One region of the Chryseobacterium sp. NFX27 genome, then DNA from elsewhere that is predicted to be linked to it. Evidence: riboswitches for the same ligand, from Rfam matches in the RefSeq annotation. Region 1 holds a riboswitch; each other region holds the start of a gene.
What was found. A riboswitch is a leader RNA that binds a small molecule or an ion and turns the genes downstream of it on or off. The one in region 1 is predicted to bind S-adenosylmethionine.
Positions count from the first base shown of each region.

Region 2: linked by a shared signal. The riboswitch ahead of J4Q03_RS08355 (SusC/RagA family TonB-linked outer membrane protein) and the one ahead of J4Q03_RS12845 (alpha/beta fold hydrolase) in region 1 are both predicted to bind S-adenosylmethionine.
Region 3: linked by a shared signal. The riboswitch ahead of J4Q03_RS10070 (TonB-dependent receptor plug domain-containing protein) and the one ahead of J4Q03_RS12845 (alpha/beta fold hydrolase) in region 1 are both predicted to bind S-adenosylmethionine.

Region 1 is NZ_JAGEKK010000010.1:47,965-56,112, forward strand. Features, by position in the region: gene metH (methionine synthase) at 1-739, opposite strand, end outside; gene J4Q03_RS12825 (fatty acid desaturase family protein) at 746-1,837, opposite strand; gene J4Q03_RS12830 (homocysteine S-methyltransferase family protein) at 1,920-2,930, opposite strand; gene J4Q03_RS12835 (O-succinylhomoserine sulfhydrylase) at 3,005-4,165, opposite strand; gene J4Q03_RS12840 (ACT domain-containing protein) at 4,275-5,813, opposite strand; gene J4Q03_RS12845 (alpha/beta fold hydrolase) at 5,815-6,753, opposite strand; SAM riboswitch class I at 6,815-6,921, opposite strand; gene J4Q03_RS12850 (MGH1-like glycoside hydrolase domain-containing protein) at 7,109-8,148, shown strand, end outside.
Region 2 is NZ_JAGEKK010000006.1:35,417-43,564, reverse strand. Features, by position in the region: gene pckA (phosphoenolpyruvate carboxykinase (ATP)) at 1-1,093, shown strand, start outside; gene J4Q03_RS08360 (type II 3-dehydroquinate dehydratase) at 1,261-1,668, opposite strand; SAM riboswitch class I at 1,903-2,000, shown strand; gene J4Q03_RS08355 (SusC/RagA family TonB-linked outer membrane protein) at 2,084-5,017, shown strand; gene J4Q03_RS08350 (RagB/SusD family nutrient uptake outer membrane protein) at 5,036-6,529, shown strand; gene J4Q03_RS08345 (hypothetical protein) at 6,535-7,191, opposite strand; gene J4Q03_RS08340 (hypothetical protein) at 7,559-8,148, opposite strand, start outside.
Region 3 is NZ_JAGEKK010000007.1:172,785-180,932, reverse strand. Features, by position in the region: gene J4Q03_RS10075 (alpha-amylase family glycosyl hydrolase) at 1-1,660, shown strand, start outside; SAM riboswitch class I at 1,763-1,871, shown strand; gene J4Q03_RS10070 (TonB-dependent receptor plug domain-containing protein) at 1,969-4,389, shown strand; gene J4Q03_RS10065 (APC family permease) at 4,397-5,692, shown strand; gene prfA (peptide chain release factor 1) at 5,827-6,912, shown strand; gene J4Q03_RS10055 (hypothetical protein) at 7,005-7,679, shown strand; gene J4Q03_RS10050 (prolyl oligopeptidase family serine peptidase) at 7,767-8,148, shown strand, end outside.

The sequences.
Region 1 (8,148 bases):
ATACGGAATGCATGGCTTCTCTTACGGTATCATTTCCACGGAACGAAAACGAAACATTACTTACCCCACCACTCACGGAAGCATAAGGAAGATTCTGCCTTACCCATCTTGTAGCTTCGATGAAATCGATGGCATTTCTTCTGTGTTCTTCCATTCCTGTTGCTACAGGGAAAATATTCAGGTCGAAAATAATGTCTTCAGCTGGGAAACCCACCTGATTAACCAAAATATCATACGACCGCTTTGAAATTTCAAGTCTCCGATCATAATTGTCTGCCTGACCTGTTTCGTCAAATGCCATTACAATAACTGCCGCACCGTATCTTTTAACGGCTTTGGCCTGCTTGATAAATTCTTCTTCACCGCCCTTGAGACTGATGGAATTGACAACACATTTACCCTGTGCCACCTGAAGCCCGGCTTCCAGAATCTCCCATTTGGACGAGTCTATCATGATGGGAATTCGTGAAATATCCGGTTCTGAAGCTATCAAATTCAGAAATTTGATCATGGAAGCTTTTCCATCAATCAATCCGTCATCGAAATTGACATCAAGAATCTGAGCTCCTCCTTCTACCTGATGGCGGGCTATATCGAGTGCTTCCGAGAATTTCTCCTCTTTGATCAGTCTTAAAAATTTTTTGGAGCCGGCAACATTGGTTCTCTCACCAACATTGATGAAATTACTTTCCGGCGTTATAATAAGAGGCTCAAGGCCCGACAATCTTAAATATTTCATTAATTTTTATTCTTCTAAAATATAATAGGCATTGTTTGCATTCTGCCGCAACAGATCTACATGCTTGCCTAAAGCAGTAAAAATTGGAAATCTTTTATATTCCAAGCCATGTTCTTTTGCAAATTCTTCGATCTCTTCTGTGATCTCGTTATAGTACATATAGCTGTAATTCGGAAAAAGATGATGGGCCACATGAAAATTAAAATTTCCTAAAACATTTCTCACCAGCCAGTTATTTTCTTTTAAATCATTGGTCACCTCAAACTGATGACGAAGCCAGCTGAACGGAAGCCCGTTTTTTGTATCCAGCTTTGGAAAAGCGTTATCAGGAAGCGGATGCAATGGCAGTAATACAAACAGCGCAAAAATACTTGCCGCAATGATCTGAAGACTCCAGGCTCCCAAAGCCAGGCCTAGGGATACTTTAAAGAACAGGATGGGAACCACAATCTGATAAAAGAAATAGAACAGCTTATATATCACCATTTTTATTTTTTCAATGGAGGGAATGGAACCCTGAGTTTTTAAAATCACTCTTTCTTTATCAAAAAAATCTCTGAAATCCCTGATAAACATCCAATTGAACAGGTAAAGAGGATACACCATGAAGAAAAATCTATGTTGATATTTCTGGATTCCTTTTGCTTTAACCCACGGAACAATTAACAGCAGACCGCTCTGTTCTATATCCGTATCCCATCCGTCCACATTCGGATAGGCGTGATGGCTGGCAATATGTCTTTTTTTCCAGATGTATGAATTAGCTCCTACAAGGTCAAAAATACGCAGCACGAGAGAGTTCAGTCTTTTACTTTTATAAATGTTATTGTGGGCTGCTTCATGGATCAGGTTTAAATAAATCAGGACTAAACATATCCCCATTAAAACAAAGCTTCCGATATACATCCAGGATTTGTCCGCATTAAATAAAGCAAAGAAATACAACGCAAAATAGACCAAAGGCAGGATAACTGCTTTGATCTGTATATAAATGTCCCTGTTTTCGGGAATCTGTTCTAAACGCTGATTCACTTTCTTTCTCAGTTCATTAAAAAGTCTTATATCCTCTGAATTTTTCAAGTAACTTGGCTTTTCCATAATGTTAAATTTTGTGACTTATTTAAAGATAACATTTATAATCAAGCACTTACCCCATATTTAATTAAAAAAATCTATTAAATCAGACAAATTTTTTCAATTTTCTTGGTGAATATTCTGCCACCAGATCTGCAATAGCCCTGATGTGATCCGGCGTGGTTCCGCAGCATCCGCCTATAATATTGATCAATCCTTTCTCCACATATTCTTTGATCTGTCTAGCCATATCCTCAGGTGTTTCATCATATTTTCCGAAAGCATTGGGAAGTCCGGCATTCGGATAAGCTGAAACATAGAATTCTGAATTATGCGCTAACGTTTCCAGATAAGGAGTCAGCTGATCCGCTCCCAGGGCACAGTTGAACCCCACACTCAGTAAATTTAAGTGTGACACTGAGATCAGGAATGCTTCTGCAGTCTGTCCACTTAATGTTCTTCCTGAAGCATCAGTAATGGTTCCGGAAACCATAATAGGAATTTTTATATTTCTTTCTTCCTGAATTTCATCGATCGCGAAAAGAGCCGCTTTTGCGTTCAGGGTATCAAAGATGGTTTCTACCAGAAGAATGTCCGAACCACCATCAAGCAAAGCTTCGCACTGCTGTTTGTAGGCCATTCTTAATTCTTCAAAGGTGATCGCTCTGTATCCCGGATCATTTACATCCGGGCTTAAGCTTGCCGTTCTGTTAGTAGGTCCTATGGAACCGGCAACAAATCTGGGCTTTTTTGGGTCTTTAGCTGTAAATTCATCACATGCTTTTCTGGCAATTTTTGCGGACTCATAGTTCAGGTCATACACCAGGTCTTCCATATGATAATCTGCCATGGCAATAGTGGTTCCTGAGAATGTATTGGTTTCTATGATGTCTGCTCCTGCTTCCAGGTACTTTTTATGAACCTCTTCAATCGCCTGAGGCTGTGTCAGGGAAAGCAGGTCATTATTTCCTTTTACCGGATGCTCCCAGTCTTTGAAACGCTCCCCTCGATAATCTTCTTCTTCAAACTTGTAACGCTGAAGCATAGTTCCCATGGCTCCGTCAAGAATTAATATTCTCTCAGATATGGCCTGGTATAGTTGTTCTGAATTTTTCATTTTAAATTATCATTTGATCGCTAATTATTATTAATAGAATTTGCTCTGCCGTAACTAAGCTAACCATTGTCCAGTTAGTCTAAAGCCTGTTTTAAATCTGCTATGATGTCATCTACATGTTCAAGGCCTACGGAACAGCGCACCAAACCTGCGGTAATACCTACTTCGTTTCTTTCCTCATCCGTCAGTTTCGAATGTGTGGTTGATGCAGGATGAGTTACGATAGTTCTCGTATCTCCCAAATTGGCAGAAAGCGAGCATAATTTTATTTTATCCAGGAAGTTTCTTCCGCCTTCTATTCCTCCTTTAATTTCAAAAGCTACGATATTTCCGCCCAGTTTCATCTGCTTTTTAGCAATTTCATAACTTGGATGGGATTTTAGGAAAGGATATTTTACTAATTCTACATTGGGATGGCTTTCTAAAAACTCAGCCACTTTCAAAGCATTTTCACAATGCTTTTCAACACGGATAGCCAGTGTTTCAAGACTTTTTGATAATACCCATGCATTAAAAGGAGACATCGCCGGTCCGGTATTTCTTGCAAAAAGATAGATCTCTCTTATAAGGTCGGCTTTTCCTACAGCTACTCCACCTAATACTCTTCCCTGACCGTCAATAAGTTTTGTTGCAGAATGTACAACAACATCTGCCCCATATTTAATTGGCTGTTGCAGATAAGGTGTTGCAAAACAGTTGTCTACAATAAAAATAAGGTTGTGTTTTTTTGCAATCTGACCAAAAAACTCAAGATCCAGAATTTCAATAGCCGGATTGGTTGGGGTTTCTAGGTATAAGATTTTTGTATTGGGCTTAATATACTGTTCTACATTTTCAGCATCTCCAGCTTTAAAATAAGTAGTTTCGATATTCCATTTCGGGAAATACTTTGTAAACAAGGTATGTGTAGACCCGAACACCGACTGGCAGCTGACGATATGATCGCCGGCATTCAATAGAGCCGCAAATGTTGAATAAATGGCAGCCATTCCCGTTGCAAATGCATAACCGGCTTCTGCCCCTTCCATTATGGCAATCTTATCGGTAAATTCTGTCACGTTCGGGTTTGAAAAACGGCTGTATAAGTTTTTAGGCTTTTCTTCAGCGAAGCTTGCTCTCATATCTTCTGCATCCTGAAATATAAAACTGGATGTAAGATATAATGGTGTTGTATGTTCATCAAACTGGGTTCTTTCAGTCTGGGTTCTTATCGCTGATGTTTCAAAATTCTCCATATAGTTTAATTTAATAATATATCAGTACATCGTTGTACTTATGAGATCTGCATCAATTCTGAGACAGCATTATTGGTACATTGTTATACTGTTAGATTGATACAATGATTTACTTGGTTTCACTTACTCTTAAAATATCTCCGAAAACGCCTCTTGCTGTTACCTGAGCTCCGGCTCCGGCACCCATAATCACGATTGGGTTTTCACCATAACTTTCTGTATAGATTTCAAAAATAGAGTCTGAACCTTTCAGCTGGCCTAATGCAGAAGTGCCGGGTACAGAAACCAATTTCACATCAAGTTGTCCTTTGTCTTTCTGAAGATCACCGTGAAGATCGCCCACATAACGAAGCACATGTCCGGGCTCCTGCCCTTCTTTAATTTTCCGGTACTCTTCATCCAGTTCATCCAGCCTTGAGATAAATTCATTTTTATCTACGGACAGAAGATCTTCAGGAATTAGATTTTGGATGTTGATATCCTGGAATTCATTGATAAGATCTAATTCTCTTGCCAGGATCAGAAGTTTTCTTGCCACGTCATTTCCGGAAAGGTCCTCACGCGGATCAGGTTCTGTATATCCCTTTTCCATTGCTTCTCCGATAATGGTTGAAAATTTATCATTTCTCACCGAGAAATTATTAAAGATATAGCTTAGTGATCCTGAGAAAACTCCTTTTATTCTTGTAATATTTTCTCCTGAAAGATGCAGCAGTTTTATGGTGTCAATCAATGGGAGACCGGCTCCTACATTGGTTTCATACAGATAACGTCTGTTATTTTTACTCAACGTATATCTTAGTTTACGGTATTCTTCTATGGGAAGTGTATTGAAAATCTTATTGGATGAAACCAGGTCAAAACCGTTTTCAGCCAGTGCATGATAATTTTTCACAAAATCTTTGCTTGCTGTATTGTCTACGACGATCAGATTTTCCAACTGATTTTCTTTTGAAAAATTGATGAGCTCCTCTACATTTGACGGATGTTCTGCTGTTAAAACCTCATCATTCCAGTCTGCATTGAAGCCTTTTTTATTGAAAGCTATTTTTCTTGAATTGGCTACTGCAACTACTTTAAGATCTATCTTTTTACGTCTTCTGATTTCTTCAGACGACTGTAAAACCTGCTCTATTAATGTTTTTCCAACATTTCCGTGGCCAATGATTGCCAGATGAACTGTTTTAGGTTTTTTGAATATTTCGGATTCAATGATGTTCTTCGTTTTTTCATCCTGGGAAGAGGTAACAACAATATTGACTCTGTTTTCTCCTGCAATCTGGTTGAGAAGAAGGGGAAAAACATTGTTTCTGGCCAGCTCTGCAAGAACTTTATTGAAATCTTCCGCTACAAATCCAAGTACGGAAACATTATTGATGCTGTAAATCTGTGAAACCTTTCCTGATTTTCTCTCCGGCTCAAACTCATCGATCAGGCAGGTCACTGCTTTTTCTGCATCGGCTTCATTTACCAGAATGGATATTCCGTTTTCAATGGCCTGTTGGGAGATCACTCCAACACTGATACGCGCCAAAGTAAGCGCTTTAAAAACTCTTCCGTCGATCCCGATTTCACCCAGGAAATCTTCTCCTTCAAACTTGATGATTGATCTGTTTTTTAAAAACTTTATCTCGTTAGCATTTCTCATTCTACAAAATATTTTTTATGATAGTATTTAATTGTTCGTATTCCATTAGGAAGGCATCATGCCCGTGAATTGACTGTATTTCATGATAGAAAACTTCTTTCTTTTTCTCTTTCAGCTGTTCAAAGCACATTCGGATTTCTGAAGCGGGAAAAAATAAATCTGTATCTACAGCGATAAGGTGTATTCGGGCACCTATTTTATCTAACTGTTCTTCTTCAGTATTGATATTCATCAGCAGATGGTTCATCAATCTATAAGATCTTAAACTAAACCTTTCGTTTAATGAATTCCCGTGATAAACGAGCCAATCTTCTGACTCTAATCTCTGTTTTTCCTGATCGTATCTATTTTGAAATCTGTCATTTAATGACTGAGGTGTTCTGTAACACAGCATCGCATGAATTCTTGCTTTCTGCAGGGGCTCGTCATTTCCGTTCAGCAGAAATTTCTGAACCAGGCATTGGGCATGAAGCCAGTCGTGGGTTTTAAAATCGCAGGCAATAGGAATAAGGATTTCTGCCAACTGTGGTTGTTTGGTAAGCATTTCCCATGCAATTCCTCCTCCGAGAGAGCCTCCAATAATGGCATAAAGGTTTTTGATATGTAAAGCTTCCAGGCCTTTCAGAAATATTTCAGCAATATCTGATGGCGTGAAGTCTTCGTATTCGTCAATTAAAAAATGATCATACCCGTTTCCGGGAATATTGAAACACAGAACTGTGTATTTATTCGTATCAATAACCTGATTTTCACCAATCAGCTGTTTCCACCATCCTTTTCCTCCGGAAACATTTGAATTTCCGGTTAAGGCATGATTTACTAATATAACGGGTGCTGTATACAGGTCTTTCCCGAAGATCTGATAGGTCAACGGGATATGGTATTCCTTTTGGGAATGGGTACGATACGAAAGATTAATATAGTTTAGTTCTGTTTTCAATTCTATTATTATTTTAATACAATTGAAAATGCCACAGGAAATGGCTGAAAAGAACTTCAGTAAGTTATCTGTCCAAAATAAATTGGTAGAACGTAGCACCTTCTCTGCTTGCACAAAGGGTTGCTAAGGTTTCATAGGGTCTAATCCCTCAACCTTTCTTGATAACATTTTCAATATTTGAATGAACGCTCTGCAAAGATAAGTCTTTTCTTTTAAAATTAAAAAGAAAAAATATTTATTATTAAAAAAGTCTGTAATAATAAGCGTTTCAAGGGTATGTTAATAATTATTCAGGTGAAAGGAATTGGAATTATTTTTCAAAAAAACTAACTTCGTATTGAAAAAGTGATGAAATATGACTGTTGAGAAAGAAAGATTACAAGATGCTAAATGGAAAAACTGGGGTCCCTATGTCAGCAACCGACAATGGGGAAATGTACGTGAAGACTACAGCCCGAACGGAAATGCCTGGCATTACGCGAACCATAATAATGCAGAAAGCTACGCCTACCGATGGGGCGAAGAGGGTATCGCAGGAATCTCCGATGTGAAACAGCTTTTCTGTTTTGCATTTTCCTTCTGGAATAAAAAAGATAAAATTGTAAAAGAACGTTTTTTTGGATTAAGCAACCCCCAGGGTAACCACGGCGAGGATATCAAAGAAATTTTTTATTATTTAGATAATACACCTACCCACAGCTACATGAAGATGGTGTACAAATATCCTGTCAATGCCTTTCCTTATGATGATCTTGTTGATGAAAACGGCAGACGAAGTAAAAAGGAACCGGAATACGAAATATTTGATACCGGAATTTTTAATAATGATGAATATTTCGATATCTTCATTGAATACTGTAAAGCAGACCATAATGATATTCTTGCTAGGGTAACCATCCATAACCGAAGCAATCAGGATGCTCCCATTGTGATAGCTCCGACTGCCTGGTTCCGGAATAACTGGAAATGGGGCTACAATACCTACAAAGCCCAGATGCATGCTTCATATGACGGCTGCATTGATATTAACCATGACAGCATTTCGATCAAGAAGTTCTATTCAAGGAATCTGGCTGCGAAAAGTGCTTTCTGCGAAAATGAAACAAATACTCCCAAATTATACGGAGCCCCTTATCCCGGAAACACCTATTTTAAAGACGGGATCAATGATCATATTATTTATGGAAGCAATACGGTAAATCCTGAAAAGAGAGGGACCAAAGCATCTTTTATTATTGATGAAATGATTGGTGCGGGACAATCCAAAACTTTTGATTTCAGATTGTGCCCCGATGAAACAGACGAACCTTTCGATAAGTTCGATGAAATTTTCAGTACAAGAACAGCCGAAGCCGATGAGTTCTACAATGATATCCAGAGTGAAACAACAACCGA
Region 2 (8,148 bases), on a different contig from region 1:
GGAAGCTCAGGGACTGAATTCTGAAAACTTCATTATGTTTAATCTTACTGAAAAACTACAGATCATCGGAGGTACATGGTACGGAGGTGAAATGAAGAAAGGTATGTTTGCCATGATGAACTATTACCTTCCATTGAAAGGAATGGCTTCTATGCACTGTTCAGCCAACGTAGGTGAAGAGGGCGATGTAGCTCTTTTCTTCGGTCTTTCCGGAACTGGAAAAACAACTTTATCTGCAGATCCTAAGAGATTCCTGATCGGTGACGATGAGCACGGTTGGGATAATAATGGTGTATTCAACTATGAAGGAGGATGTTATGCTAAAGTGATTGACCTTTCGGCAGAAAAAGAGCCGGATATCTTCAGAGCGATCAAAAGAGATGCGCTTCTTGAAAATGTAGTGGTAAATAATGGAATTGCTGATTATACTGACGGTTCTATCACTGAAAATACAAGAGTATCTTACCCAATTTACCATATCAATAAGATTGTTCTTCCTTCTAAAGCAGGACATGCTAAGAAGATTGTTTATCTTTCTGCTGATGCATTCGGGGTATTGCCTCCGGTTTCTATTTTAGATGAAAACCAGGCACAATACCACTTCCTTTGTGGATATACTTCCAAATTAGCCGGTACAGAAAGAGGAATCACTGAACCGGAACCATCTTTCTCTCCTGCATTCGGAGAGGCATTTCTTACCCTTCACCCGACAATGTATTCTAAAACACTGATCGGTAAAATGAAAGAGCATGGGGCGAAAGCTTATTTAGTAAATACCGGATGGAACGGAACGGGAAAAAGAATTTCTCTGAAAGATACGAGAGCAATTATTGATGCAATCATTGACGGTTCTATTGAAAACGCTCCTAAAACTCACATTCCAATCATGAACCTTGAAATTCCTACACAGCTTCCGAATGTTTCCGAAGGAATCTTAGATCCGAGAGAAACCTACAGCAGTGCTTCAGAATGGGAAGAAAAAGCAAGAGATCTTGCTGCAAGATATATTAAAAACTTTGAGCAGTACTGCGGTACTGAAGAAGGGAAGAAATTAGTTTCTTCAGGACCTCAGCTTCAGCAGCAGACTACCTAATACAACAAAAAGCCTCATCATTGATGAGGCTTTTTTTATATTTTAAATGTCGCAACTTCTCAGAATGATAATCATTGCCAATATGTTTTAAAACGAAACATTTAGTATTGGTATGTCATGCTGAGCGGAGTCGAAGCATTTTAGAACATTATAATATGGATTAGTTATCATTTCAAACTTATAATCGCCAATCTGTACCCATCCATTCCAAAGCCTGATAATACCGCATCTGTATTGGCGGCCGTTACAGATTTCTGACGGAATTCTTCTCTTTTATAAATGTTACTGATATGAACTTCGATTTTCGGCTTACGTATATTCTTTAAACAGTCTGCAATAGCATATGAATAGTGGGTATATGCTCCAGGATTGATTACCAAAGCATCAAAATCATCTTCCTGAAGACGGTTTATAATCTCCCCTTCAATATTGGACTGGTAATAAACCAGTTCATGAGTAATAAATTCAGATTTTAGTTTTTCCAGACAGGTTTCCATAGATATACTTCCGTAGATCTCAGGTTCTCTTGTGCCTAAAAGATTCAGGTTGGGACCGTTAATAATTAAAACTTTCATTCTATAAATTTAAATAGTTTAGTTCTATTTTCGAACTTTTTTTTTCAGTTTTGGCTAATTACATTATATGTAATGATATTTATCATGTTTGGTTATTTCGTAATTGTGTAATTGTTTGATGCATGGGGTTTTAATTAATTTTTAAGTTAATTTTTGAAAATATTTCATAATAAATTTTAAAGTCTACTTGTTTTGTAGACTAATTGTTTTTAGATTTGCACTCATATTTCGATCGGCTTATAAAGAAAGATGGAGGGAACTGACCCTGTGAAATCTTAACAACCTGCCTCTGTGCAAGGTGTTACATTCAGCCTTTAAAGGAAAAATAAGCATTTGGTTAATCGTATTTATCGATGCCCTTTGCTGACTTTTCTGCAAAGGGTTAATTTTTAATATATGATAAATAAAATTGATTATGATTAGTAGAAATTTAATTAACTCTAAAATTTGGATTCCCCCGGTTGCTGTATTTTTCTTAGGAATTATCAGTACAAATGCACAGGAAGTAAAACCGAAAAAAGATACGATCAACGAAAAGGAAATCGATGAAGTGGTTGTAATTGCTTATGGTAAGGCAAAAAGGACAAGTTATACCGGTTCAGTAGCCACCATTTCCAGTGATAAAATCAATAACAGGCCCGTTACCAATATTACAAAAGCTCTGGAAGGGCAGGTTCCTGGAGTTCAGGCGGTAAGCGCTTCCGGACAGCCTGGTTCAACGGCTTCCGTAAGAATAAGGGGAGTGGGGTCTATCAGTGCTTCCAGTGATCCTCTTTATGTGGTAGACGGGATTCCGTTTGACGGGAATATCAACTCCATCAGTCCGAATGATATAGAATCCATCAGTGTTCTGAAAGATGCTACAGCCAGCTCATTATACGGTTCAAGAGGAGCTAACGGGATTATTATCATTACAACGAAATCCGGTAAAAAAGGAGAATCGAGAGTAAATTTTAACATCAGTCAGGGATTTTCCAGCAGAGCCGTAAAAGATTATAAACAGGTAAGTACCGATGAATATTTCCAGCTGTATTGGGAAGCGTTGAGAAACGGATACAAATCCGGACAGATATCTTCTGAACAGGCCGGACAAATGGCAAGCAATAATCTGGTGAATGCTCTGGGAATAAATCCTTATGGAACCGGATTCCCAAATCCTGTAGGAACAGACGGAAAGCTTCTGCCGGGAGCAAAAGCTTTATGGAATGATGACTGGCGGGATATTCTTCAAAGGACAGCCTCCAGAAGTCAGGTTGATTTTGATATCAGCGGAGGCAGCGAAAAAAGCAATTATTTCTTTTCATTAGGGTATCTTGATGATAAGGGAATTGCCATAGAGTCTGGTTTTCAAAAATTTGCGACCAGGTTGAAGATCAACTCCGAGGTTAAGAAATGGCTGAATGCAGGTGTGAATTTAAGTTATACCAACAGTATCCAGAATGCACCGCCATCTTCAGATTCAAGAGCCGATAATATCATTAATGCAGCCAGGGTAATTCCGTCATTTTATCCATATTATGAAAGAAATGCGGACGGAAGTTATGTTCTGAATGCAGAGGGAAATAGAGTTTATGATTTTGGAAAATACAGGCCTACAAGTGCATTGCAGAATCAAAATGCTGCGGCAACGCTTCCTTTAGACAAGAATGAAAATAAAGAAGACAACTTCTCGGGAAAAGGATTTTTAGATTTTACTTTCCTACCGGAATTAAAATTTAAAACCAGCTTTTCAGTTGATCTTTTGAATTATAACGGTCATTACTATTCCAATCCGCTTGTTGGAGAAGGAAGTGAGATTGGCGGTTCTGTAACGAGATCAAACAGCAGGACGCTTTCCTATACAACCAGTAATATTCTGACTTTTGACAAGAAATTCGGAAAACATCATCTGAATGTTTTAGCAGGGCAGGAATTTTATAAATATGATTACCAGACGATATCCGGTTCCAGAAGCCAGTTTTCTCTTCCTTACTATTACGAGCCTGATGCAGCTGCATTGTTAGGAAGCTTCAGTGGAAACAGCGACAAATTTTCTTTGTTGAGTTTCCTGGGTAGAGCGGAATATGATTTTAAAAATACGTACTTTCTGTCAGTATCTGGAAGGGCGGACGGATCTTCAAGATTCTTTGCCGATAACCGATGGGGGAAATTCTGGTCAGTAGGAGGTTCATGGAAGGTTTCAAATGAAAATTTCATTAAAGATTTAAATGTCTTTAATCAGCTTACATTAAGGGCGAGTTATGGCGGCCAGGGGAATGATAAATTAAGAAGGCCCAACGGATCTTCACTTTATTATGCTTATCAGGAATTGTATAAATTCTATAATAATCTTGGTGAACCGGGAACTGTTCTTGAAAAAGTACAGACCAATGATGTGAAATGGGAAACCAATCTTAATTTAAATGTAGGCCTTGAGTTTGCCATTCTTAATAACAGGGTGAAAGGTAATGTAGAATATTTTAAACGAAAAAGCCAGGACCTTCTGTTTAATATGCCGGTTGCCCCATCCCTTGGAATCAGTGATTTTCCGTTTAATGTCGGGACGATACAGAATACAGGCTTTGAATTCTCATTGTTCACAACCCCCATTAAGAATGATAATTTCCAGTGGAATGTGGATGTCAACCTGAGTACTTTAAGCAATAAGATTACAAAACTTCCTAAAGGATCTGTAATAACAGGAACCAAGCGTCTTGAAGTAGGCGGTTCAATTTATGATTTCTTTATTCCTGAATGGATGGGCGTTGATCCTTCCAATGGAAAGCCTTTATGGAGATATATCTACCAGGATGCGAATGGAAATACAGTAGACGGAACAACTTCCGAGTATGCAAAAGCTACCAAAACAGTACAAGGATCTGCCCTGCCTAAAGTAACGGGAGGGATTACCACAAGTCTTGCCTATAAAAACTTTGATCTATCGGGACTGTTGACATTCAGCGTTGGTGGAAAGATCCTTGATACGGATTATACCTCATTGATGTCTAACGGAAGTTCGGGAGGACGCGCCTGGAGTGCAGAAATGTTAAACCGATGGACTCCGGAAAACCCGAATACAGATGTTCCGGCTTTAAGCACTACAACAAATAACTGGAACTCAACGTCTACAAGATTTTTATATTCCGGGACGTATGCAAGGCTTAAAAATGTGAGTCTTGGATATACGCTTCCTTCGGATTATTTTGAAAAGCTGGGTCTGAAAAAGTTTAGAATTTATGTTCAGGCAGAAAACCTCCTGACTTTCTACAAACATAAAGGAATGGATCCGGAACAGGCATTGGACGGGACTACTTATTACAGGTATCCAGCCATGAGAACGATAACTTTCGGTCTTCAGGCAACTCTTTAACTCTTTAAAATTGAAACAATGAAAAAATTAAAATATATATCTTTTGCCCTGATTGCGGTATGGTCGCTGACAAGCTGTGAAAATGAGCTGGAAACAGCTCCTACAGATCAGGCTAACGGTGCAGAGGTTTTTAAAACGGCAGAAAGTGCAGAAACAGTAATTAATGGAGCTTGGGCGAAATTTCATGATGACGGACCAACCTATGCAAATATAGGCTATTCAACAGTGTTGAGAGCCAGCGATGCTATGGGAAGTGATGCGGCGATCCTAACGAATAAATACGGTTTCCCGTCAGCATATGCTTTTACCGAGATGGTCAACAATACGATTTCAAGGCCTCAGTTTATATGGTCAACATTATATTCAACCATAAATAATATGAATAATGTGATTACCCGTATTGACCAGACAGAAGGGAGCCAGGCGAAAAAAGATCAGGTAAAAGGACAGGCCAAAGCATTGCGTGCTTTCTGTTATCTGAATCTGGCGAGCTTTTACCAGTTCAGCTATCTCAAAGATAAAACAGCTCTTACAGCCCCGATTTATACGGAGCCATCAACAATTACTTCTGTTCCAAAGAAAAAAGCAAGCCTGGAGGAAATTTATACCCTGATCAAAAGCGATCTTACGGAAGCAGATAATCTTCTGACCAATTATACGAGAAATAATAAAGATAAGATCAACAAAGCCGTAGTAAACGGACTTTTGGCAAGAACTTATCTGAACACCGGAGAATGGAGTAAAGCAGCAGCGGCGGCAAAAATAGCCAAAGCAGATTATCCGCTAATGGCAGCCGAAAAGTATAAAGAAGGATTCAATGACATCAGCAACGCTGAATGGATCTGGGGACATGGGCAGACTCAGGAGCAGTCCGGAGCAAGCTATGCCTTCCATTACCTTGATGTGTCTTCTTCGGGAAGTTATTACTACAGCTTTATGGCAGATCCGTTTTTCAAAGACCTGTTTGACACGAATGATATCAGGTATCAGCTTTTTCAGTGGGATGGTCTGCCGGGCAGGGAAGGTCTTTTGAGATATTCCAAGTTTAAATTTAAAACTGGACTTATCGCAGATATTGTATTGATGAGAGCGGCAGAAATGTACCTGATCGAAGCTGAGGCTGAAGCCAGAAACGGAAATATTACGAATGCTGTTACTGCTTTAAACCAATTAAAAACCGCGAGAAATGCCAAGCCATATACAGGTTCTCTTGCTCAGAATGATGTCATAAAAGAAATACTGATCGAAAGAAGAAAAGAACTTTTCGGGGAAGGATTCTCACTTTCAGATATCATCAGAACACAGGGGACAGTGGTGCGAAAACCATTTGTAGATGCCAACGGCCAGCCTGTAAAAGTACAGATCACGACTCCGGACGGAACGGTAAAAACAGTAAATGGGAGAGGGCACTCAGTCTTTAATTTCCCTGACCAGTCTGCTTTTGTGCCGAACAGTAAGTATTATTTGTTCAGTATTCCGCAGAAGGAGATTGAGAATAATCCGAATTTGTAGTTTATTTAGATTTGATTTTTTTTTAAGCCGTAATGTTTGAACATTACGGCTTTTCTATTAAGCTGATTGGTATTAAGAATTTGAAGGAGTTTCGGGTAGTCACCGTCCTGCCCAAAATTTTCTGTATTTGCATTCGTTCCGACTATATCCTTTTGATGACAGTCAAAACATATTTTTGCCATCCCAATAACTTTTTTTTGTTTTTTGAAAATCAAAATATCCCGATAAATAGGAATACAGGCATATTCAATATTCTCACTTACAGTCTTCTCAATAAATATCTCATTGATCTTTTTAAAGTTTTGAGCTTTTATTACTGATTTTTTGAACCCAAGTTTATCCAGACTTTTTATAAATTCCGTATCATTTATATCCTTGGGAGTTTTGTTAATAAGTATGTCGAGTTTTAACTGATCTTTTTTTGAGCGATTCGGAATAGTATCTAAAGCCATGATTGAATTTTCCCCTATATTGATATGGTAATAATCTATTTGATCATAATCAAAGTATAGTTTCCCATACTTTGGAATGAATTTTTTTTCAACAGATGTATTTGATTGCTGTCTATTCATGCTGTTATGTTCTGGGTTTTTACACCCTAAAAAAAAGCAGATAACAGTTACTAGCAAAAATCTTAAATTTGATATTGTGTAGTTTTTCATTTGTTATAACTATGCTCCATTTGCCGATAGTGAAAAGTAAAATGATAAGTTTTTATATGATTAAAAGAGAGCAATAAAATAAAACTTTCTTTCCTACTTTATTGCTTAAAAGGTGGTTGAATTTCATCAATACTTAACGATTTTTTATTTTTCCCAAAAATCATTAAATATAAACTCTTATAATTTATAAGTATCAATCTTCTCATTTTGCAAAAAACGTTCAATTTTTATAAGTCTATCCAGATCTTTCCATAAGATCATTCTCCTCAAAATATCAGAATAATATGAAGCGATATCTATTCTTAGTTGCTTAACATAGTTTTTATGGATTTTTTGTAAAAGTCCTTTAATAAAGGAAGTCAACTGCTTAGTCAGTAACATCTTTTTCAGATAATCTTAGAATTAAACTATCTTCTATTACAGGCTGGGCTACAAACTTTGCTTTACCAAAATTGAACTTTGAAAATCTTCGTAAATATTCTCCTTCTGGATAATTTCCTTTTAGCACTTTATCATAAGGATAATAGTTTTGTTTAAATTTTGATGAATAGCTTTGTTTAAACATTACCATCATTGATTTAATAACTAAATCATACTTAATTTTTATTTTTGTTTTACTTTTTAAATAAAAAACTGAATTTCCATCTCCTGGTCTTTTATCTCCTATAAAATCACCATTTCCAATTTCAGTTAGATAAGCATTATGGATACTATCTAGTTTTCTCTGATATACTACTGAAGACTGTTGAGGTTTTATTATTGCATAGACATTTATAGGATAATCCTCTTCTCTACTTCCTCGTGTAGAAAAACTTTTATAATTTTCATCTCCAAACTCCAAACAATTGGGTACTAAAAATATAATGTCTTGCTTTGTGCTATTTTCTATCTGAAGATATATGTAATGATTATCTTTTATATACTCTAAATTAAATGTGTTTTTGTGTTTTTCTTTAC
Region 3 (8,148 bases), on a different contig from region 1:
ATTAATCAATAAGATAACGTATTTAAAGAACTTAAATATTAATGCGATTGAGCTTCTTCCTATTATGGAATTTGAAGGGAACCTTTCGTGGGGTTACAACACATCTTTCCATTATGCACTGGACAAGGCTTACGGAACTCCTGAAAAATTCAAGGAATTTGTTGATCTGTGTCACCAGAATGGAATTGCAGTAATTCTGGATGTTGCTTTTAACCATGCAACAGGGCGTTCGCCATTAGTAAGACTCTGGAATATTGATCCGGATGGAGATGGTTTTGGAGATATTGCTGCCAATAATCCTTACTTCAATCAGGTACCCAAACATTCTTATAATGTGTTTAATGATTTCAATCATTCAAGTGCAGCAACTAAATATTATGTTGAAAGGACTTTACAGCAATGGCTGACTGAATATAAAATTGATGGATTCCGTTGGGACCTTACAAAAGGATTTACCCAAAACTGCTCTGCCAATGATGAAGCCTGTACCAATGCATATCAGCAGGACAGGGTAGATGTTCTTAAATATTATGCTGACAAACAGTGGGGAATCGATCCGAATTCCTATATGATTTTTGAACATTTGGGAACCGATGCGGAAGAACAGCAGTGGGCTAATTATAGAATTGCAGAAGGAAAAGGAGTGATGCTTTGGAATAAACAGACTGAACCCTATAACCAAAACACAATGGGTTACAAGGAAAACAGCAGCTATGACAGAATGAATCACAGCCTTCACGGCTTTACCAATATGCATGCTGTAGGTTATGGGGAAAGTCATGATGAAGAAAGATTAATGTTTAAAAATCTTGCTTATGGAGCAGTAAATGGAAGTTACAATGTTACCAATCTGAACACTGCTTTGGAAAGAATGAAAACTTTCGGAGCAACATTCTTTACCATTCCGGGGCCGAAAATGATCTGGCAGTTTGGAGAGCTGGGATATGAATTCAGTATCAACAGATGTGCAGACGGTACGATCAGTAACGGATGCAGAACAGATGAAAAGCCTGTTGCTTTTACTTTAGGATATGATACCAACGCCAACAGAAAAGCAGTGTATGATACCTGGGCCAAAATTATCAATATCAGAAATACCTATCCGGTTTTCAAATCAAAAACATATACTGTAGAATCCAATAACCTTACCAACGATCCTGAAGGATTGATTACCAGGATTTATGTGTATGACAATACAATAACGGGAGTGAAAAATGTGGTAGTTTTGGCGAACTATACCACGGCATCTCAGAATGTCGTTCCTTACTTTCCTTACACAGGACAGTGGCAGAACCTGATGGATAATTCTGTTTCTAACATCGCTTCTACAACAGCTCCTATTACCTTGCAGCCAGGAGAGTTCAGGATTTTTGGAAATTATGCCGGTGCACTGTCAGCATCTGATGTGAATGCAGCCAATAAACTCTCACTTCAGATTGCAGATAATCCCGTGAAAAACGGTGTGGCAAAATTAATATATCACAAAGCTAAAAACGGAGAGATTGTTATTTTTGACATGAGCGGTAAAAAAATGGATTCCATTCAATTAAATACCGAAAGCGGAACTTATGAATTGAAAACGAATTATCCGCCGGGAACCTATTTGGTTCACCTGCGGTCTGAAACCGGTACTGCCATTCAGAAGATGATTATTAAATAAAAAAAAGAGGGACAATAAAACATTGTCCCTCTTTTTTATTGACAGCACAGAATATATAAATCTACTTTTGTCAATTAAAAATATTAGTCTACTTTTGCAGTAGATTTATCAAGAAAGGTGGAGGGATTTGGCCCTATGAAACCTTAGCAACCTGCACGGCTCTAAAAAGTGTAAAGGTGCTAATTCCAACCCGGTATGGGGAAGATGAGAAAAGTCAATATTCTGACAGCAATTCCATTTCTTGAAATCTTTTATGTCTGCGGATGAGGTCCGTAGAACTATTGTATCATTAATTTACGAGGACAAAGATGAAAAAATTAAGCCTGTCTGTTATACTCCTGGGAGCTGTTTTGGTGAACGCACAGGAGCAGGAAAAAGGAAATCAGATCGAAGATGTAATTATCGTAGGAAACAGGAATGCTAAAAGAACAAAACTGGAAACACCGGTTCCTGTAGATGTTATCAATATAGAAAAGCTGCAGAAATCTGCTCCGCAGACGACGGTTCAGGATCTGCTGAATTATGTGATCCCGTCATTTAATTCTGTAAGACAGTCGGCATCCGACGGGACAGAACATATTGATCCTGTTACCCTAAGAGGAATGGGGCCGGATCAGGTTTTGGTACTCATCAATGGAAAAAGAAGGCATACGACTTCATTGGTCAATTATCAGAATACCGTTGGAAATGGATCTGTAGGAACAGATCTCAGTACGATTCCGGTGATTGCTATAGACAGAATAGAAGTTCTGAGAGACGGAGCCGCCGCACAGTATGGTTCTGATGCCATTGCAGGAGTTGTCAATATTATTCTTAAAAAAGATATCGGAGCATCAGCATCGGCATCCTATGGAATTACAGGAAGAAATGATGGTGAAACCTATCAGGCCGGAATCAATTACGGATCTTCTCTTGGGAAAAAAGACAGCTATGTGAATCTTTCTCTGCAATTGAGCCACAGGGGAAAGACCACAAGAACCCAAAATCATGATCTGGATATTTTCGGAGACAATTTTGCCTATGAATTTGCCAATGATCCTATCGCAGCCAGAGCTGCGGATGACCAGATTATTAGAGAAAGAGGTCTCACCCGGAATGACTTTAATTTTCAGATCGGAGATGCCCAGATCAGACAGGCCCAATTGTTTTTTAATTCCGAATATCCTTTAAGTGAAAGCTTTAAGCTGTATTCTTTCGGAGGTTTCAGCATTAAAGAAGGAAAGGGCTTTGGATTCAGAAGGCTGCCCGGAGAAAAAGATAATGTGGTTTCCTCTATCTATCCAAACGGGTTTCAGGCCTCTTTAAACTCACAGGTTTACGACTTTTCTTATGCTGTTGGAGCAAAATATAATGTCAATAACTGGTTGCTTGACATTAGCAATACATTTGGAAGCAATACCTTCAATTATAATGTAGACCATACGAATAACGCATCTCTAGGAGCAAAATCTCCAACGGGCTTTTATGCAGGAGCACACAGCTTTCTTCAGAATACGGTGAATCTTGATGTTTCTAAAAATCTGAATCAGTTTAATATAGCATTTGGAGGAGAATTCCGTTTTGAGCAGTACGAGATCAAACCGGGAGATGAAGCTTCTTACACCCGGTATGATATCAATGGAAATCCTGCAGTTCCGGGTTCCACAGTGCAAGGAAATGGCGGGTCACAATCATTTATTGGCTTTTCGCCGGACAATGCGCTAAAGAAATCCAGGCACTCAACAGCGGTATATGCTGATGTTTCTTATGATATCGCTAAAAAACTGAATATAGATCTGGCAGGAAGATTTGAAAATTATTCAGATTTTGGAAATACACTGAATGGAAAACTAGCTATGAGGTATGAATTTGTAAAAGATTATGCAGTACGGGCATCTGTGGGAAGCGGTTTCAGGGCTCCATCACTTCAGCAGCAGTATTTTAATAATTCCTATGCCGATATCTCCACTTCAGGATCCGGAATTGTCACCAAAGGGATTTTCAGGAACGACAGTGACGCAGCCGGAGTGCTCGGATTTGATCAGTTAAAGCAGGAAACATCGGTCAATGCCAGTGCTGGATTTACTCTGAAGCCTGCCAGCAGACTTTTTATAACCGTTGACGGATATTGGATCAGGGTAAAAGACAGAATTGTGATCACCAGCAATATCGAAGATCCAAGACTGGCTCAGTACAATGTAGAAAGCGGAAGATTTTTTGCCAATGCCATAGATACAGAGACAAAAGGAGTGGATGTAGTCATTACCTACGATTGGAAACTGGGTGGAGGAAATTTAAATATCAATCTGGCGGGAAATTATACGGAAACTAAGATCACAGATTTCCATTTTCCCGAAAACTTAGTGCCTTCCCAGGATGAATTCTTCGGGCCGGACCAGATTAATATCATTGAAACCCTTTCTCCTAAGACAAAAGCTTCATTAGGGTTGAATTATGCGATTGGAAATTTCAATTTCATGGTGAGAAATACGTATTTTGGTCAGGTCATAAGAGATGGGCATCCGTTTGGAAAGGTTCAGAAGTTCTCTCCTAAAGTGGTTACCGATGTGAGTGTAGGCTATGATATAACAAAAAATATAAATCTCACCATAGGAGCCAATAATGCTTTTGATGTGTTTCCGGACCTTCAGATCTATGAAAATTCCTATTATGGAGTATTTAAATATGCGCCGGTTCAGATGGGAACGCTGGGGAATTATTTCTTCGGAAGACTTAATTTTAATTTTTAACTGCTAAATGAGTACTGCTACACACCAGATCGGCTGGAAAACGGCTGCCGCCATCGTTGTCTCCAATATGATTGGGACAGGAATATTCACCACATTAGGCTTTCAGCTGTCTGATATTACCAATACCTACAGCATTTTCCTGTTGTGGATCATCGGCGGAATTCTCGCCCTGTTCGGAGCATTTTGCTATGCCGAGCTGGGATCCCATTTTAAAGGCAACGGGGGAGATTATATTTACCTTAAAGAAACCTATCATCCGATATTTGGTTATCTGGTAAGCTGGATCTCTCTGATTATTGGGTTTTCGGCTCCTGTGGCTCTGGCGGCACTGGCAATGTCAAAATACCTGTCAGCGTTTAACTATACTTTTGGAAACGGTTTTGCCATAGGCTTCATCTTTCTTGTAGCAGCGAGCTTATCGTTCAGTCTCAAAACATCAAGCAGGTTTCATAATTTTTTCACCTTTATCAAAATTGCTTTTATTATTGTTCTGGTGATTCTTGGCGTTGTGCTTTCAGGATCTGAGGCAGGAAACAGTCTGAAATTTACTGACAGCTGGCAGAATGAGATCATGCTCCCGGCTTTTGCAACATCGCTGGTGTTTGTCACCTATTCCTATACCGGCTGGAATTCTGCATCTTATATTGCAGGAGAAATAAAGGACGTTCAGAGAAACCTTCCTAAAGCTTTAATTGTGGGAACTGTTTTTGTCACAGTAAGTTATCTGCTCGTCAATTTTATCATGCTGAAACATGCGCCCGTAAACCAATTGGCCGGAAAAGAAGATGTGATGGGAGAAGCTGCAGGGAATATGTTGGGCACCGGTTTTGGAAAAATCGTCAATGTTTTTATTGCCTTACAGCTTATTGCTACGATCAGTGGCTATTTGTGGGTAGGCTCAAGGCTTACACAGGCTTTTGCAAAAGAAAATCATTTGTGGAGATCACTTGCTGTCAATAACAAAAAAGGAATTCCGGTAAGAGCGATCTTTGTACATGCTGTGATAGCTTCAGTGATCATCCTGACAGGAAGCTTTAAAGAGATCTTTGTATATACGGCTTTTATTCTTCAGCTGTTTGCCAGTCTTTCCATTTCAACTGTTTTCTTTCTTAAAAAAGATCAGCGGAAGATATTTAAATCCAATATTTTTTACATTTTCCCGGCAGTCTTTCTGCTTTTCAGTCTATATATTCTTTATTTTACACTTGTCCATAATCCCAAAGAAAGTATTATAGGGCTTGGAATTGTAGCCTTTGGGCTGGTTTTATATGTAATTGATAGGAAATTTTTTAAAAAACCATAATAAAGAAAATATTCTGTTCGTTCTAAAAACTCCATAAACCTTAATGTTTCAAAAAATTATGTGAATCGGGCAGGCTAAAGGAATTTTAATTTGAATTAATAAATTCTTATCTTTGCACTCTCAAAAATTGCAGAATGTCTAAATCATTAATTCCAAAACTAGAAGCTATTAAACAAAGATATAATGAGGTTGCCGACCTTATTATACAGCCTGATATCATTTCAGATCAAAAAAAATATTCTTCTCTGAACAAAGAATACAGTGATTTAGGAAAGATTGTAAGAGTGTACGACCAGTATAAAGGTGCCCTGGATGCCATTGAAGAATCTGATGAGATCATCGCTGACGGATCAGACAGAGATCTTGTAGATCTTGCCAAAGAGGAAAAACTGGAAGCACAGGCTAAAATTCCAGGCTTAGAGGAAGAATTAAAAGTTCTGTTGATTCCTAAAGACCCGGCCGATGATAAAAATATCATTGTAGAATTACGTGCCGGAACAGGAGGAGATGAAGCGGCTATTTTTGTGGAAGATATCTACAGAATGTATAGCATGTACTTCAAGACAAAAGGATGGAAACATGAAGTAACGGACTCCAATGAAGCGGCAAAAGGGTACAAAGAGCTGATCATGAAAGTGGAAGGGGAGGGTGTTTACGGAATCATGAAATTCGAATCCGGAGTTCACCGTGTACAGCGTGTTCCTGAAACAGAATCTCAGGGAAGAGTTCATACATCTGCGATCACAATTGCCGTGCTGCCGGAAGCTGAAGAAGTAGATTTTGAACTGAATCCTGCAGATATTGAAATGCAGACATCCCGTTCAGGAGGTGCCGGTGGACAGAACGTTAACAAGGTGGAAACCAAAGTACAGCTTACTCACAAGCCTTCAGGTATGGTGGTTGTTTGTCAACAGGCGCGTTCTCAGCTGGCTAACCGTGAACTGGCAATGGAAATGCTAAGAACCAAACTATACGATATCGAATTACAGAAAGTTCAGGGCGATATTGCAGCACAACGTAAATCAATGGTTTCTACAGGTGACCGTTCCGCAAAGATCAAAACTTACAATTACCCTCAGGGAAGGGTAACAGATCATAGAATCAATAAATCTATGTATAATCTCGATGCTTACATGAACGGAGATATTTCTGAAATGATAGACGCTGTCATCATGGCGGAAAATGCAGAGAAGATGAAAGGAGAAGAAGAAAATTATTAAAAATAAATTATAAAAATCAGGCTCTTGAAATTCAGGAGCTTTTTTTTGCTGTATATTCATCCTTGCAAATCCAATGAATTAAAACAAATAGTATGAACAATTTTAAGATCGTTATATTCATGATGCTGGCAGTATTAAGTCAAAACCTGCTGGCTCAGACAGAAGTGAAGAAACCTGGGGAAGTCTTTGAGATGTACTTCGGAACTTTCGTTAAAAATGATGACGCTGCACTTTCTAAGCTGAATGATTATTTAAGGCCTACCGTAGAAGGAGAAAATGCCTATCAGGTAGATTTTAAAACCGTTTCCAGGGAAATGATGAAAGAAAGCACCGACAACTTTTTATCTGCTTTTTCCAAAACTACGGCAGATGCCTGCAGAAAAGAAGCTGAAGATTATTTCACGGCTATGATGGAAAATTTTAAAAATGGAAAACTTTCCGTTAAAGAAGTGAAAGTTATCCAGAATGAATATAGAGAAGAACAGAAAATTGCTAAGATTAATTATTCAGTAAGTTTCAAAGTTCCGGCTAAATTTTCTGATATTCCAACAGGAGATATCAAAGACGTTAAGCCTGAAGACCTTAAGAAATATCTGGTTCAAGGCTTACAGGATTTTAAAAATGCAGATAAAACCGTAGTAACAGAACAGGAGTTCAGTTTATACGAACTTAACGAAGGAGGGAAAACATACTACTGGAACGGCAGTCCTGATGAAATTGTTTCAGGATTGACGGATTTTTATTTTGAAAGCTTCGGATCTAAATAATGATCCTTAAAAATATTAATTAAGCTCTGGTTTCAGGGCTTTTTTTATTTCACATACTTTACGTATTTTTGAGAAAAACCCTTGATTATGAATTTTAAGCCTATGTTATTAACCGCTGGAGTTTTGTTTTCAGCAACTTTTTATTCTCAAAAAATGAATTATCCTAAAGCAGTAAAAGGAAATCAGACAGATACCTATTTTGGTAACGCTGTCGCAGACCCTTTCAGAGATCTGGAAAATGATTCTGATGCGACAAAGAAATGGGTAGATGATGAAGTATCCTACAGCCAGAATTATCTTTCAAAGATTCCGTTCAGAAATAAAATCAAGGAGCAGCTGACAGAGATCTGGAACTATGAGAAAATTTCAGCCCCTTTCAAAGAAGGAGACTATACCTACTATTATAAAAATGATGGCCTTCAGGCACAATCTATTCTATACAGAACAAACAATAAGACTAAAGCCACGG